2 regions of the Mesorhizobium sp. CNPSo 4689 genome follow, and region 2 is predicted to be linked to the other one. Evidence: predicted binding sites of a transcription regulator. Region 2 holds the regulator's gene; the other holds the start of a gene.

Region 1 (5,503 bases), 280 kb from region 2:
GGCCCTGGTCCTTCGGGCCCTCGGGGTTTTCCGAGACCCAGCCGTCGCGGCCTGAACCGTACAGAATGGGGAAGTCGAGCTGCTCGTCGGTGGCGTCGAGTGCGGCAAACAGGTCGAACACCTCGTTGACCACCTCGACATGGCGGGCATCCGGCCGGTCGATCTTGTTGATGACGACGATCGGCTTCAGCCCGACTTTGAGCGCCTTGCCGACGACGAACTTGGTCTGCGGCATCGGCCCTTCGGCGGCGTCGACCAGCACGATGGCTGAATCCACCATCGACAGGATGCGCTCGACCTCGCCGCCGAAGTCGGCGTGGCCGGGGGTGTCGACGATGTTGATGCGGGTGTCCTTCCAGTCGACCGAGGTCGCCTTGGCCAGGATGGTGATGCCGCGTTCCTTTTCGAGGTCGTTGGAATCCATGGCGCGCTCGGCGACGCGCTGGTTGTCGCGGAAGGAGCCGGACTGCCTCAGAAGCTGGTCGACGAGGGTGGTTTTTCCATGGTCGACGTGCGCGATGATCGCGATATTACGAATTTTCATTTTACGGTCTCGGGAGCGTTGCAGGCAGCAGGCCCAAAGGCGCAGCCTCTTTCGGTTGCGCGGCTCATACAGGGTTTTTCGCATTTGCGAAAGAGGAGGCTCGTCACCAAATACTCATCAAATCTTAAACATCCGCGTGTGAAATGATTCTGTTAACCAAGGCGGAACCTTTCGGGGTCCGGGCAGTTCGAACGTCATGACCGATCAAGTCAGCAAATTCCGGCCGATTCTCGCTTGGGCGGCGCTCGCCGTCGTACTTGCGGCAAGTGGTGCGCAGTCCGCCGCGACGCTCAAGGGAAATCCTGCCTTGCCGTCCGACACGCAGACGGCCGAACAGCTCTACGCCGACGCTCCCGATGGCGTCGATCCCATGGTGACCGGCCCGGTCAGCGCCGCCTTCAAGCAACAGCAGAAGGCCGCCGGCTGCGACAGTGCGGTCTGGCCGAAGATTCCCGTCGCCTGCTATCCGGATTGACGACCGCCGCCTGCGGCCGGTCGCTTACGCCGACCGCACCGGATCGAGCGTCACCTTGTAGAGCTCGTTGTCGTCACGATCCATCAGCCGCACCGTCATCTGTTCGCTGGCGCCGTTGATGTCGACGAGGCCGAAGAACTGCAGGCCGGCCGACGGCGGCAGGTTCTGGCCCTGTTCGGCGGTCGGCGCCTTGATGAATTTCAGCTCCGGCCCGAAGGTCATGTCAAAACCATTGGGGCCGAACGTGCCGGCGTGGATCGGGCCGGAGACGAATTCCCAGAACGGGTTGAAATCCTGGAATTGTGCCTTGTCCGGGTTGTAGTAATGCGCCGCCGTGTAGTGCACGTCGGCGGTCAGCCACACCGTGTTGCTGATGCTGGCATTCTTGATGTAGCGCAGCAGGTCGGCGATCTCGAGCTCGCGACCCTTTGGCGCACCATTGTCGCCATTGCTGACCGCTTCGGCGCCGGCCTTCTTGGTGCCGTCGTCCCAGACGACGAGGCCGAGCGGCATGTCGGCGGCGATGATCTTCCAGGTCGCGTTGGAGTTGGCCAACTCGCGCTTCAGCCATTTCGTCTGCTGTTCGCCAAGCATGCGCGACTGCGGCGTCATCGTGTCCTGCATGTCCGGGCCGTTGGGGCCGCGATAGGAACGCATGTCGAGGAAGAACACGTCGAGCAGCGGTCCGTAGGCGATCTTGCGATAGACGCGGCCGGGCTCGGACGGCTCGTAGCGGATCGTCGTCATCTCATGGAAGGCGCGCGCAGCGCGGGCCGCCAGCACATGGATGGACTTTTCCGAATAGCGGTTGTCGGCGCTCAAATCCTTCGAATCCGACCAGTTGTTCAGCACCTCATGGTCATCCCACTGGTAGAAGGTCGGGCAGATGGCGCTGAGGCCGAGCACATGTCTGTCCATCATGTTGTACTTCCACTGGTCCCGGTATTCGTCGAGCGTCTCGGCCACCTTGCGCTTGCCGTCGATGAGCACGACGTTCTTCCACTTGCCGCCGCCGGGCAGGTCGACCTCGTCCTTCATCGCGCCGTCGGCATAGATGGTATCGCCGGAATGCAGGAAGAAGTCGGGCGTGTGCTTGCCGATCGTGGCGTAGGTCTTCATGCCGGTCTCGTCGATGCCCCAGCCTTGGCCGGCGGTATCGCCCGACCAGGCGAACTTGATGTCGCGCTTGGAGGCCGGTGCCGTGCGGAAGCGCCCGACGATAGGTTCGGAGACGGCGTTGATGTCGGCGAGATCGGCGGCGATCATGCGGTAGAAAATGTCCTGGTCGGAAGCAAGCTCGGTGAGCAGCCGCTTCACCGTGTAGTCGCTGGCCGGCGAGGTATCGAGCGGCGCCAGCCGCGTCGCATTGGCGAAATTCTCCGTCGTCGAGACTTCGAACATGACGCGCGACGGACGGTCGGTGCGCGTCCAAACCATGCCGCTGGCGGCGTCGACGTCGCCCGACTGGACGCCATGGGTGAAGCCCGGCCGCTGATTGGCGCGCGAATAATAGGGCATCGCGAGGCCCGAGGCGCCGACCAGGCCAAGGGCGCTGGCGGAAGTGACGAAAGCGCGGCGGGAAATTGTGTTCATGGCTGTCTCCTGGATGGCTGCGAACGGTGCCACCAAGGTCCAGCCTCAATGTTTCAGGCGCATCTCGGAACCATGAAGGTTTCGTAACAGTGAACAGGCCTCTTCCCTTCTCCTCCTGTGGGAGAAGGGAGAGCCTAGCCCAGCCGCCTTAGGCCGCCTGCGGCTCCGGATCGAAGGCCGGCCTGCTGGTGTTGATCAGCAGCGAAAGACAGGCCGCGGCAATCGCGGTCATGCCAGCGATCATGAAGGCGAGTTCGTAATTGCCTTGCAGTTCGCGCATGGTGCCGCCGAAGAAGGCGGCGCTGGCTGCACCGACCTGGTGCCCGGCGACGATCCAACCGAACACGATCGGGCCGCTGCGGTCGCCGAACGCCTCGTTGGCGAGCCTGAGCGTCGGCGGCACGGTGGCGATCCAGTCCAGGCCATAGAGCACGGCGAAGATGATCAGGCTGGTCGCCGAGAAGCCGGAATAGGGCAGGTAGATCAGCGACAGGCCGCGGATGGCATAGTAGACGCCGAGCAGCTTGCGTGGATCGAAGCGGTCGGTGAGCCAGCCCGACAGCGTCGTGCCGATCAGGTCGAAGATACCCATCATCGACAGCAGGCCGGCGGCCTGCACCTCGCCGATGCCCATGTCGCCGCAGAAAGCGATCAGATGCGTGCCGACCAGCCCGTTGGTGGTGAAGCCGCAGACGAAGAAGGTGGCGAACAAATACCAGAACACACGCGTGCCGGCGGCACGCCGCAGCGTGCCCAGCGTATGCGCGAGGAAATTGCCCTGCGATGCCGGCGATGTCGGCGGCACGTCGTCGGCCTCCGCGCCAAAGCGCACCATGCCGATCGAGGCCGGACGCTCCGGCACCAGCAGCCAGACCAGCGGCACCAGAGCGGCGGTGGCGATCGCGATGGCGATGGCGACCGGCTTCCAACCGCCCGACTGGGCGAGCGCAGCCAGCAGCGGCAGGAATACCAGCAGGCCGGTGGCGCTGGAGGCCGACATCAGCCCCATCACCAGGCCGCGATTGGTCTTGAACCAGCGATTGACGATGGTGGCGCCGAGCACAGTGGCGACCGCACCCGACCCGATGCCGGAAAACACGCCCCAGGTGATCAGCAGATGCCACGGCTTGGTCATCAGCAGGCTGAGCGCCGTCGAGCCCGACATGATCAGCAGCGCGGCGAGCAGCGTGCGGCGCAGGCCGATGCGCTCCATCAGAGCCGCGGCAAACGGCCCGGTCAGGCCGTAGAGGAAGATGCCAATGGCCGCTGCCAGCGAAACGACATCGCGCCGCCAGCCAAAACTCTCTTCCAGCGGCAGCATCATGACCGAGGGCGCCGAGCGCAGCCCGGCCGCGATCAGCAGGCAGAGGAAGATGACGCCGACCACGACGAAAGCGTAGCGCTGGCCAAACGGATGGGATTGAGCTATCATGTTACTGACCGGTACGTTGCAATTGGATGGCAATACCCATACGTACCGGTCAGTAACATTGTCAAGCGAGTCTTTTGCATGCCATCGGACAATAAAATTGAACCGTCCATCAAGGACCCTCACGCGTCGGTCCTGCCGAGAGCCGGCGAGAAGATCCTCGACGTGGCCCGCGACCTCTTCTACCGGCAAGGCATCAGGGCGATCGGCGTCGACGAGATCGTCAAGCGCGCCGGCGTCACCAAGCCAAGTCTCTACCGCAGCTTTCCGTCCAAGGACGAATTGGCCGCATCCTACCTGCGACAATACGACCTTGAGTTCTGGGAGCGCTTCGACGAGGCGGTGGCCGCCCATCCCGGCGACCCGCGCGCGCAGATCAACGCTTTCCTCACCCGCGTCGGCAAGCGCACGCAAAGACCCGACTATCGCGGCTGCGGTATGACCAATGCGGCGATCGAATATCCCGAGCACGGCCACCCGGCCCGCGTGGTGAGCGAGGCCAACAAGCAGGAACTACGCCGCCGCCTGCGCGCCATGGCGAGGGCCATGGGCGCCGCCGACGCCGACACGCTCGGCGACGGACTGCTGCTCCTGATCGAGGGCGCCTATATCAGCGGCCAGCTGTTCGGGTTAGGCGGACCGGCGCAGTCGGTGGCGCGCAACGCGGACCTGCTGATCGAAGCCAGCTTGAAGAAATAGCGTTTGACGATACGCTGCGGCAGCTCGAAACGGAGTTGTCCGCATGCGCTTTCTTCTGATCCCGCTTGCTCTCGCCGGTCTCTGCCAGGCGGCCCACGCCGACGGCATATCCAGCGCCTACACCGACCTCGACTGGAAGAAGGATTGCGTCACCTATGCGAAAGCCGAGGAAGGCGAAGGCGACTGGGCCAATCTCGCCTGCTCGGGCTATCGCGGCTATCCGGTGCTGGTCGCCTATGACGACGCCCGCGAGTCGCTTTACTACGGCTTCCCGTCCGACGACATGACCGCGGTCTGGGAGAGCTTTTCCGGCTTCAACTCGGCCGGTCCCAAGATCGAATGGCGCATCGAGACCAAGGGCGACATCGCCATCCCCTTCGCCGTCATCCACCGTCGTTCGATCAGCAATCCCGAGGACGAGAACAAGCCGGCCGAGGTGCTCGTCGTGGCCAAGGTCGCGCAGCCGGAGGCCCATGACGGCTGCACCGTCGGACTGGTGCTGGCCACCGGCAACCCGCAAGCCAACGACCAAGCACGCAAGCTGGCCGACGACAAGGCAAGGAGCTTTGCCTGCGGCAAGGACAAGCGCGTTGTGATCGGCGACGCGCCCGATTTCGGCCGGGTGGATAATTAAAGCGAGTTGCGCTTAAGACGCCTTGCGGAGCAAGTTGATCGCATATCGTCGGTCCGCGCCGCCCCTCATTGCCCTGCCGGGCATTTCTCCCCGTATAGTGACGGGGAGAAAGACGCTGCGGTCACGGAT
Region 2 (5,503 bases):
CTGGAAGCCGATGACGCGAATGAGGAATTCGGCCTGCGCCACGCCCATGATCATACCGATCACGCCTTCGACGGAGCCGACCGAAAGGTCGATGTTGCGCATGACGATGACCAGCACCATGCCAGTCGCCATGATCGCCACCGACGAGGTCTGCACCGACAGGTTCCACAGATTGCGCGGCGTCAGGAAAAGCCCGCCGGACAGGATATGGATGCCGATCCAGATGACCAGCAGCGCGCCAACCATGCCGAGCATGCGCGTATCGAGTTCGGTTGCCTTGAGAAAGCGTCCGACGGCGCTGAGCTCGGCAGCCCGCGCCCGATCCGCGGTCGCATTGGCGACCGGCGTGTTGGAAGCCGTATCGGTCATGATATCCTCCCACCGGTCTCCGTCTGGCGCGGTTGCCGGAACACCGCCGAACTCGCTACCGGTATCAGCCGGCTTTAGTTGCAGGCCGCGACGCTGCCTGCGGCAACGCCAGCGCAAACCTCGTCCTTCTTGATCCAGCCGGCGTCGATGACGACGTTGAGATTGTCCTTGGTGATCGCGACCGGGGTCAGGAAAAGCGACTTGACAGTGTTGCCGCCAGGCGTCGTGAAGTCCGTGACGCCGGCAATGTCGGTCATCTTCTTGCCGTCGGCCAGTTGCGAGGCAATCTCGGCGGCGTTCTTGCCGAGCTCGCGCGCATCCTTCCACACCGACACGGTCTGCGTGCCGAGCGCGATGCGATTCAGCGCGGCGTGGTCGCCGTCCTGGCCCGAAACCGGAACGGTTCCGGCCAATCCCTGCGCCGTCAGCGCGGCAACGACGCCGCCGGCGGTGCCGTCATTGGCCGCCACCACCGCATCGACCTTGTTGTCGTTGGCGGTCAGGAACTGTTCCATGTTCTTCTGCGCATTGGCCGGCAGCCAGCCGTCCGTATAGGCCTCGCCGACATTCTTGATCTTCCCGCCGTCGATGGCTTCCTTCAGCACTTCCATGGAGCCGGCGAACAGGAAATCGGCGTTCGGATCGGCACCCGAACCCTTGATGAAGACGTAGTTGCCTTCGGGCTTCGCCTTGAACACTTCGCGGGCTTGCATGCGGCCGACTTCCTTGTTGTCGAAGGTCAGGTAGAACACGTCCTTGTTCTCGATCAGGCGGTCATAGCCGACGACCGGAATGCCCTCGTCAAGCGCCTTCTGCACCGCCGGCCCGATGGCCGAGGCGTCCTGCGCCAGCACGATCAGCGCATTCGCACCTTGCGAGATCAGGCTTTCGACGTCGGTCAGCTGCTTGCCGGGATTAGACTGTGCGTCGGCGGAAATGTACTTGTCGCCGGCGGCTTCGATCGCTGCCTTCATCGCCGCCTCATCGGTCTTCCAGCGCTCTTCCTGGAAGTTCGACCACGACACGCCGATGACCTTGTCCTTCGCCTGCGCGACCGACGCCAGCGTCAGCGACATGGCGACACCCGCCAGCATGGCGACTGCAAATTTCTTCATGATATCCTCCCTGCGCCGCGCACGGCGCGACAAACTGACCCGAAGGCCGGCACAAGGCTCTCTTTTTTTCGAGCCTCGAAAAAATACTGATCCAACGCCGAAGCGCTGTCAACATCGATTCTGACGGTTTTTGACGGCCGTCGAATTTTTTTCGGGTCTCGGAATAAATAAATGACAGGACTTCCCGATTCTGCCAATATTCAGTGAGCGCGTCGACGGCCTTCGACGTTCACGAAGCGGCGGCGGCAGGGAGGAGACGCAGGCCATGTCGGTTGGAATCCGCCACGACGATCTACGCCGGCGCAACCGGGCGATGGTGATTTCGGCCGTGCGCAGGGCTGGCCAGCCGTCACGGACCGAGATCGCCGCGACCACTGGCCTCAGCCATTCGACCATTTCGGCGATCTCCTCCGACCTGATCCAGGAAGGCATCCTGACCGAGAGCAAGCCCAGCGAAGCGGCTTCGCTGAAGCGCGGCCGGCCACAGGTCGGCCTCGGCCTCAATCCGGAAGCCACCGCGGTGATGACCGTGGTGCTGTCGCTCAACTTCCTCTCCGTCGCCGTCATCGATTATGCCGGGCAGGTCATTGCCGAAGAGCAACGCCGCCTGGACACGCTGACCATGCCGCGCGACGAGCTGATCGGCGAATGCACGGCGATAGTCCGGCGCCGGTTCGAGGATCCCGATCTCGATGTCCGCAGCGTCGCCCGCATCGCGATGGGCATCCAGGGCATCACCGACACCCATGCCCGCGCCATGCTGTGGTCGCCGATCACGTCGCTGACCGACATCCCCTTTGCCGACATTCTGGAAGGCGAGTTCGGCATTCCCGCTACCATGGAAAACGACTGCAACATGATGGCGGTGGCGCTGCAATGGCGCGATCCCGAACGCTACCGCGACGATTTCATCGCCATCCTGCTCTCGCACGGCATTGGCATGGGGCTGGTGCTGAAGGGCGAACTGTTCACCGGCACTCATTCGTCCGGCGGCGAGTTCGGCCACATGATCCACCGGCCGGGCGGCGCGCTCTGCCGCTGCGGACGGCGCGGCTGCGTCGAAGCCTATGCCGGCAACTATGCCATCTGGCGCAACGCCAGGATGATGAGTGAGGATGCCGAACCGACCGATGTCGGCGACGCCGACATGCGCGCGCTCGCCGCCCGGGCGCGCGAGAGCGACGGGCCGGAGCGCGAAGCCTACCGCAAGGCGGGCGAGGCGCTCGGCTTCGGCCTTGGCAGCCTGTTCGCGCTGATCGATCCCGCACCCGTCGCCATGGTCGGCGTCAGCGCCGCCGCTTTCGATCTGATCGAACCGGCGCTGCGCGAGGCGATTGCCCAGACCGCCGGCGGCCAGCACTCGAAATCGATCTCCTTCGACACCGAGCCGAATGAGTTGCCGCTGATCCGCGAGGGCTGCGCCATGCGCGCGCTTGGCTTCGTCGACCAGGAGATTTTCGCGCCGGGCGTCCAGCAGCGAACGGGTTCGGCAGGAAAGAACGTGGCTTGATCGCGACTTGAGATGTGTTGAGGCCAGGCCGCGCCGTTCGCAGGCCTGAATATCAGCACATACCTAATCTTCCCGGATCGCGTATCCTGCCCCGCGGATGGTGCGGATGACGTCGGGCATGCGGCCATTGTTGACCGCCTTGCGCAGCCGGCCGACATGCACGTCGACCGTTCGCTCGTCGATATAGATCGTCTCGCCCCAGACATTGTCGAGCAGCTGGCTGCGCGAGAACACCCGGCCCGGATGCCGCATCATGAATTCGAGCAGCCGGAACTCGGTCGGCCCGAGCCTGATCTCGCTCTTCTTGCGGTAGACCCGGTGCGACTCGCGGTCGAGCACGATGTCGCCGACCTTGAGCATGCTGGACAGCACTTCCGGCTTGGCGCGACGCAGCAGCGCCTTGACCCTGGCCATGAATTCCGGCGTCGAGAACGGCTTGACCAGATAGTCGTCGGCGCCGGTGGAGAGGCCGCGCACGCGGTCGCTCTCTTCGCCACGCGCCGTAAGCATGATGATCGGCAGCCGCTCGGTCTCGGGCCGCATCCTGAGGCGCCGGCAAAGCTCGATTCCGGAAACCGCCGGCACCATCCAGTCGAGCACCAGCAGGTCGGGAACGTTTTCCTGCAGGCGGATCTCGGCTTCGTCGCCGCGCGTCACCACCTCGACCTGGTAGCCTTCGGATTCCAGATTGTAGCGGAGCAGCACCCCCAGCGGCTCCTCGTCCTCCACCACCATGATGCGTGGCGCTATCATCAGTCGGTTACCCCTGTCATGCAGCCGGCGCGGACATCGCTGTCTCGTCTTGCTTGGGACGATTGGCTGGCAATTGCGAGCCTGTCAGCACATAGTAGGCGTTCTCGGCGATGTTGGTGACATGGTCGCCAATGCGCTCCAGATTCTTGGCGCAGAACAAGAGATGCGTGCAGGCCGTGATGTTGCGCGGATCTTCCATCATGTAGGTCAGCAGCTCACGGAACACCGAGGTGTATTTGACGTCGATGCGCTCGTCGTCGTTCCGAAGCTTGGCGAGTGCCGCGGCGTCTGCGGCGGCGTATTCCTCGATCACCCCTTGCACCTGGACCAGCACCAACTGCGCCATCACATCGATGGAGTGCGACAGGTCGCGCGGCGTGACGCTGAGGCCGACGGTGCCAACGCGCTTGGCGATGTTCTTGGCAAGGTCGCCGATGCGCTCGAGATCGCCGGCCATGCGGATAGAACCGACCACCGCGCGCAAATCGTTGGCCATCGGCTGGCGCTTGGCGATCAGCGTGATGGCGCGGTCGTCCAGCTCGCGCTGGCGCGCATCCATGATGGCGTCGTCGGAGACCACCCTCTGTGCCAGTGCATTGTCGGAATTCAGAAGGGCCTTGGTCGCCCCGCCGACCATCGCGCCGGCCAGTTCGCCCATGTCGGAGATCAGCTTGCTGATCTGCCCGAGATCCTCGTCGAAAGAGGCGACGGTATGATGTTCACCCATGATCCTGTCCTCGTGCCTGAAAGTTGCCGCCGGACCACTCAGCCGAACCGGCCGGTGATGTAGTCCTGCGTGCGCTTGTCGTCGGGGTTGGTGAACATCTTGTCGGTGGCGCCCTCCTCGACCAGATAGCCGAGGTGGAACATGGCCGTGCGCTGCGACACACGCGCCGCCTGCTGCATCGAGTGCGTGACGATGACGATCGTGTAGTTTTGACGCAGCTCGTCGATCAGCTCCTCGACGCGGGCTGTGGCGATCGGGTCGAGCGCCGAGCAGGGCTCGTCCATCAGGATCACTTCCGGCGACACGGCGATGGCGCGCGCGATGCACAGGCGCTGCTGCTGGCCGCCGGAAAGGCCGGTGCCGGGCTCTTGCAGACGGTCCTTCACCTCGTTCCAGATCGCCGCCTTCTTCAGGCTCGATTCGACGATCTGGTCCATGTCGGCCTTGCGCTTGGCCAGCCCGTGGATGCGCGGACCGTAGGCGACGTTCTCGTAGATCGACTTCGGGAACGGATTGGGCTTCTGGAACACCATGCCGACGCGGGCTCTCAGTTCGACGACGTCGATGTTCTTGTCGTAGATGTCCTCTTCGTCCAGCGTGATCTTGCCGGTCACCCGCGCCGAGTCGATGGTGTCGTTCATGCGGTTGAGGCAGCGCAGGAAGGTCGACTTGCCGCAGCCCGAAGGGCCGATCAGCGCCGTCACCTGGTTGAGGCGGACGTCGAGATTGACGTCGAACAGCGCCTGCTTGTCACCATAGAACACGCCGACCTTGTCGCCGCGCATCTTGATCACTTCGTTCGACTTGGCGTTCATCTTGTCGCCCACTGCATTTTCGAGGGACTGTTCGGTCATGATGTTCATACAGATACCTTCTTTTACCAGCGCCGTTCGAAGCGGCGCCGCAGCACGATCGCTGTGATGTTCATGGCCATGAGGAAGACGAGCAGGATGATGATGGCGCCCGACATACGCTCGACGAAGGCGCGTTCGGCCTCGTTCGCCCACATGTAGATCTGCACCGGCAGCG

Evidence for each region. Region 2 encodes PhoB, which activates phosphate uptake and scavenging genes when phosphate is short. Its sites were predicted from a motif close to TGTCATNNANCTGTCAT; they were not measured.
Region 1: the regulator PhoB is predicted to act here: its motif matches at 2,685-2,701, upstream of AC04SI_RS05925 (alkaline phosphatase D family protein).

Annotation. Positions count from the first base shown of each region.
Region 1 covers NZ_JBWLUZ010000003.1:177,116-182,618, reverse strand. The annotation lists gene typA (translational GTPase TypA) at 1-544, opposite strand, end outside; gene AC04SI_RS05930 (hypothetical protein) at 741-1,019, shown strand; gene AC04SI_RS05925 (alkaline phosphatase D family protein) at 1,044-2,612, opposite strand; gene AC04SI_RS05920 (MFS transporter) at 2,761-4,044, opposite strand; gene AC04SI_RS05915 (TetR/AcrR family transcriptional regulator) at 4,123-4,740, shown strand; gene AC04SI_RS05910 (hypothetical protein) at 4,784-5,374, shown strand.
Region 2 covers NZ_JBWLUZ010000003.1:458,193-463,695, reverse strand. The annotation lists gene AC04SI_RS07355 (sugar ABC transporter permease) at 1-369, opposite strand, end outside; gene xylF (D-xylose ABC transporter substrate-binding protein) at 444-1,484, opposite strand; gene AC04SI_RS07345 (ROK family protein) at 1,750-2,994, shown strand; gene phoB (phosphate regulon transcriptional regulator PhoB) at 3,058-3,747, opposite strand; gene phoU (phosphate signaling complex protein PhoU) at 3,764-4,474, opposite strand; gene pstB (phosphate ABC transporter ATP-binding protein PstB) at 4,513-5,337, opposite strand; gene pstA (phosphate ABC transporter permease PstA) at 5,352-5,503, opposite strand, start outside.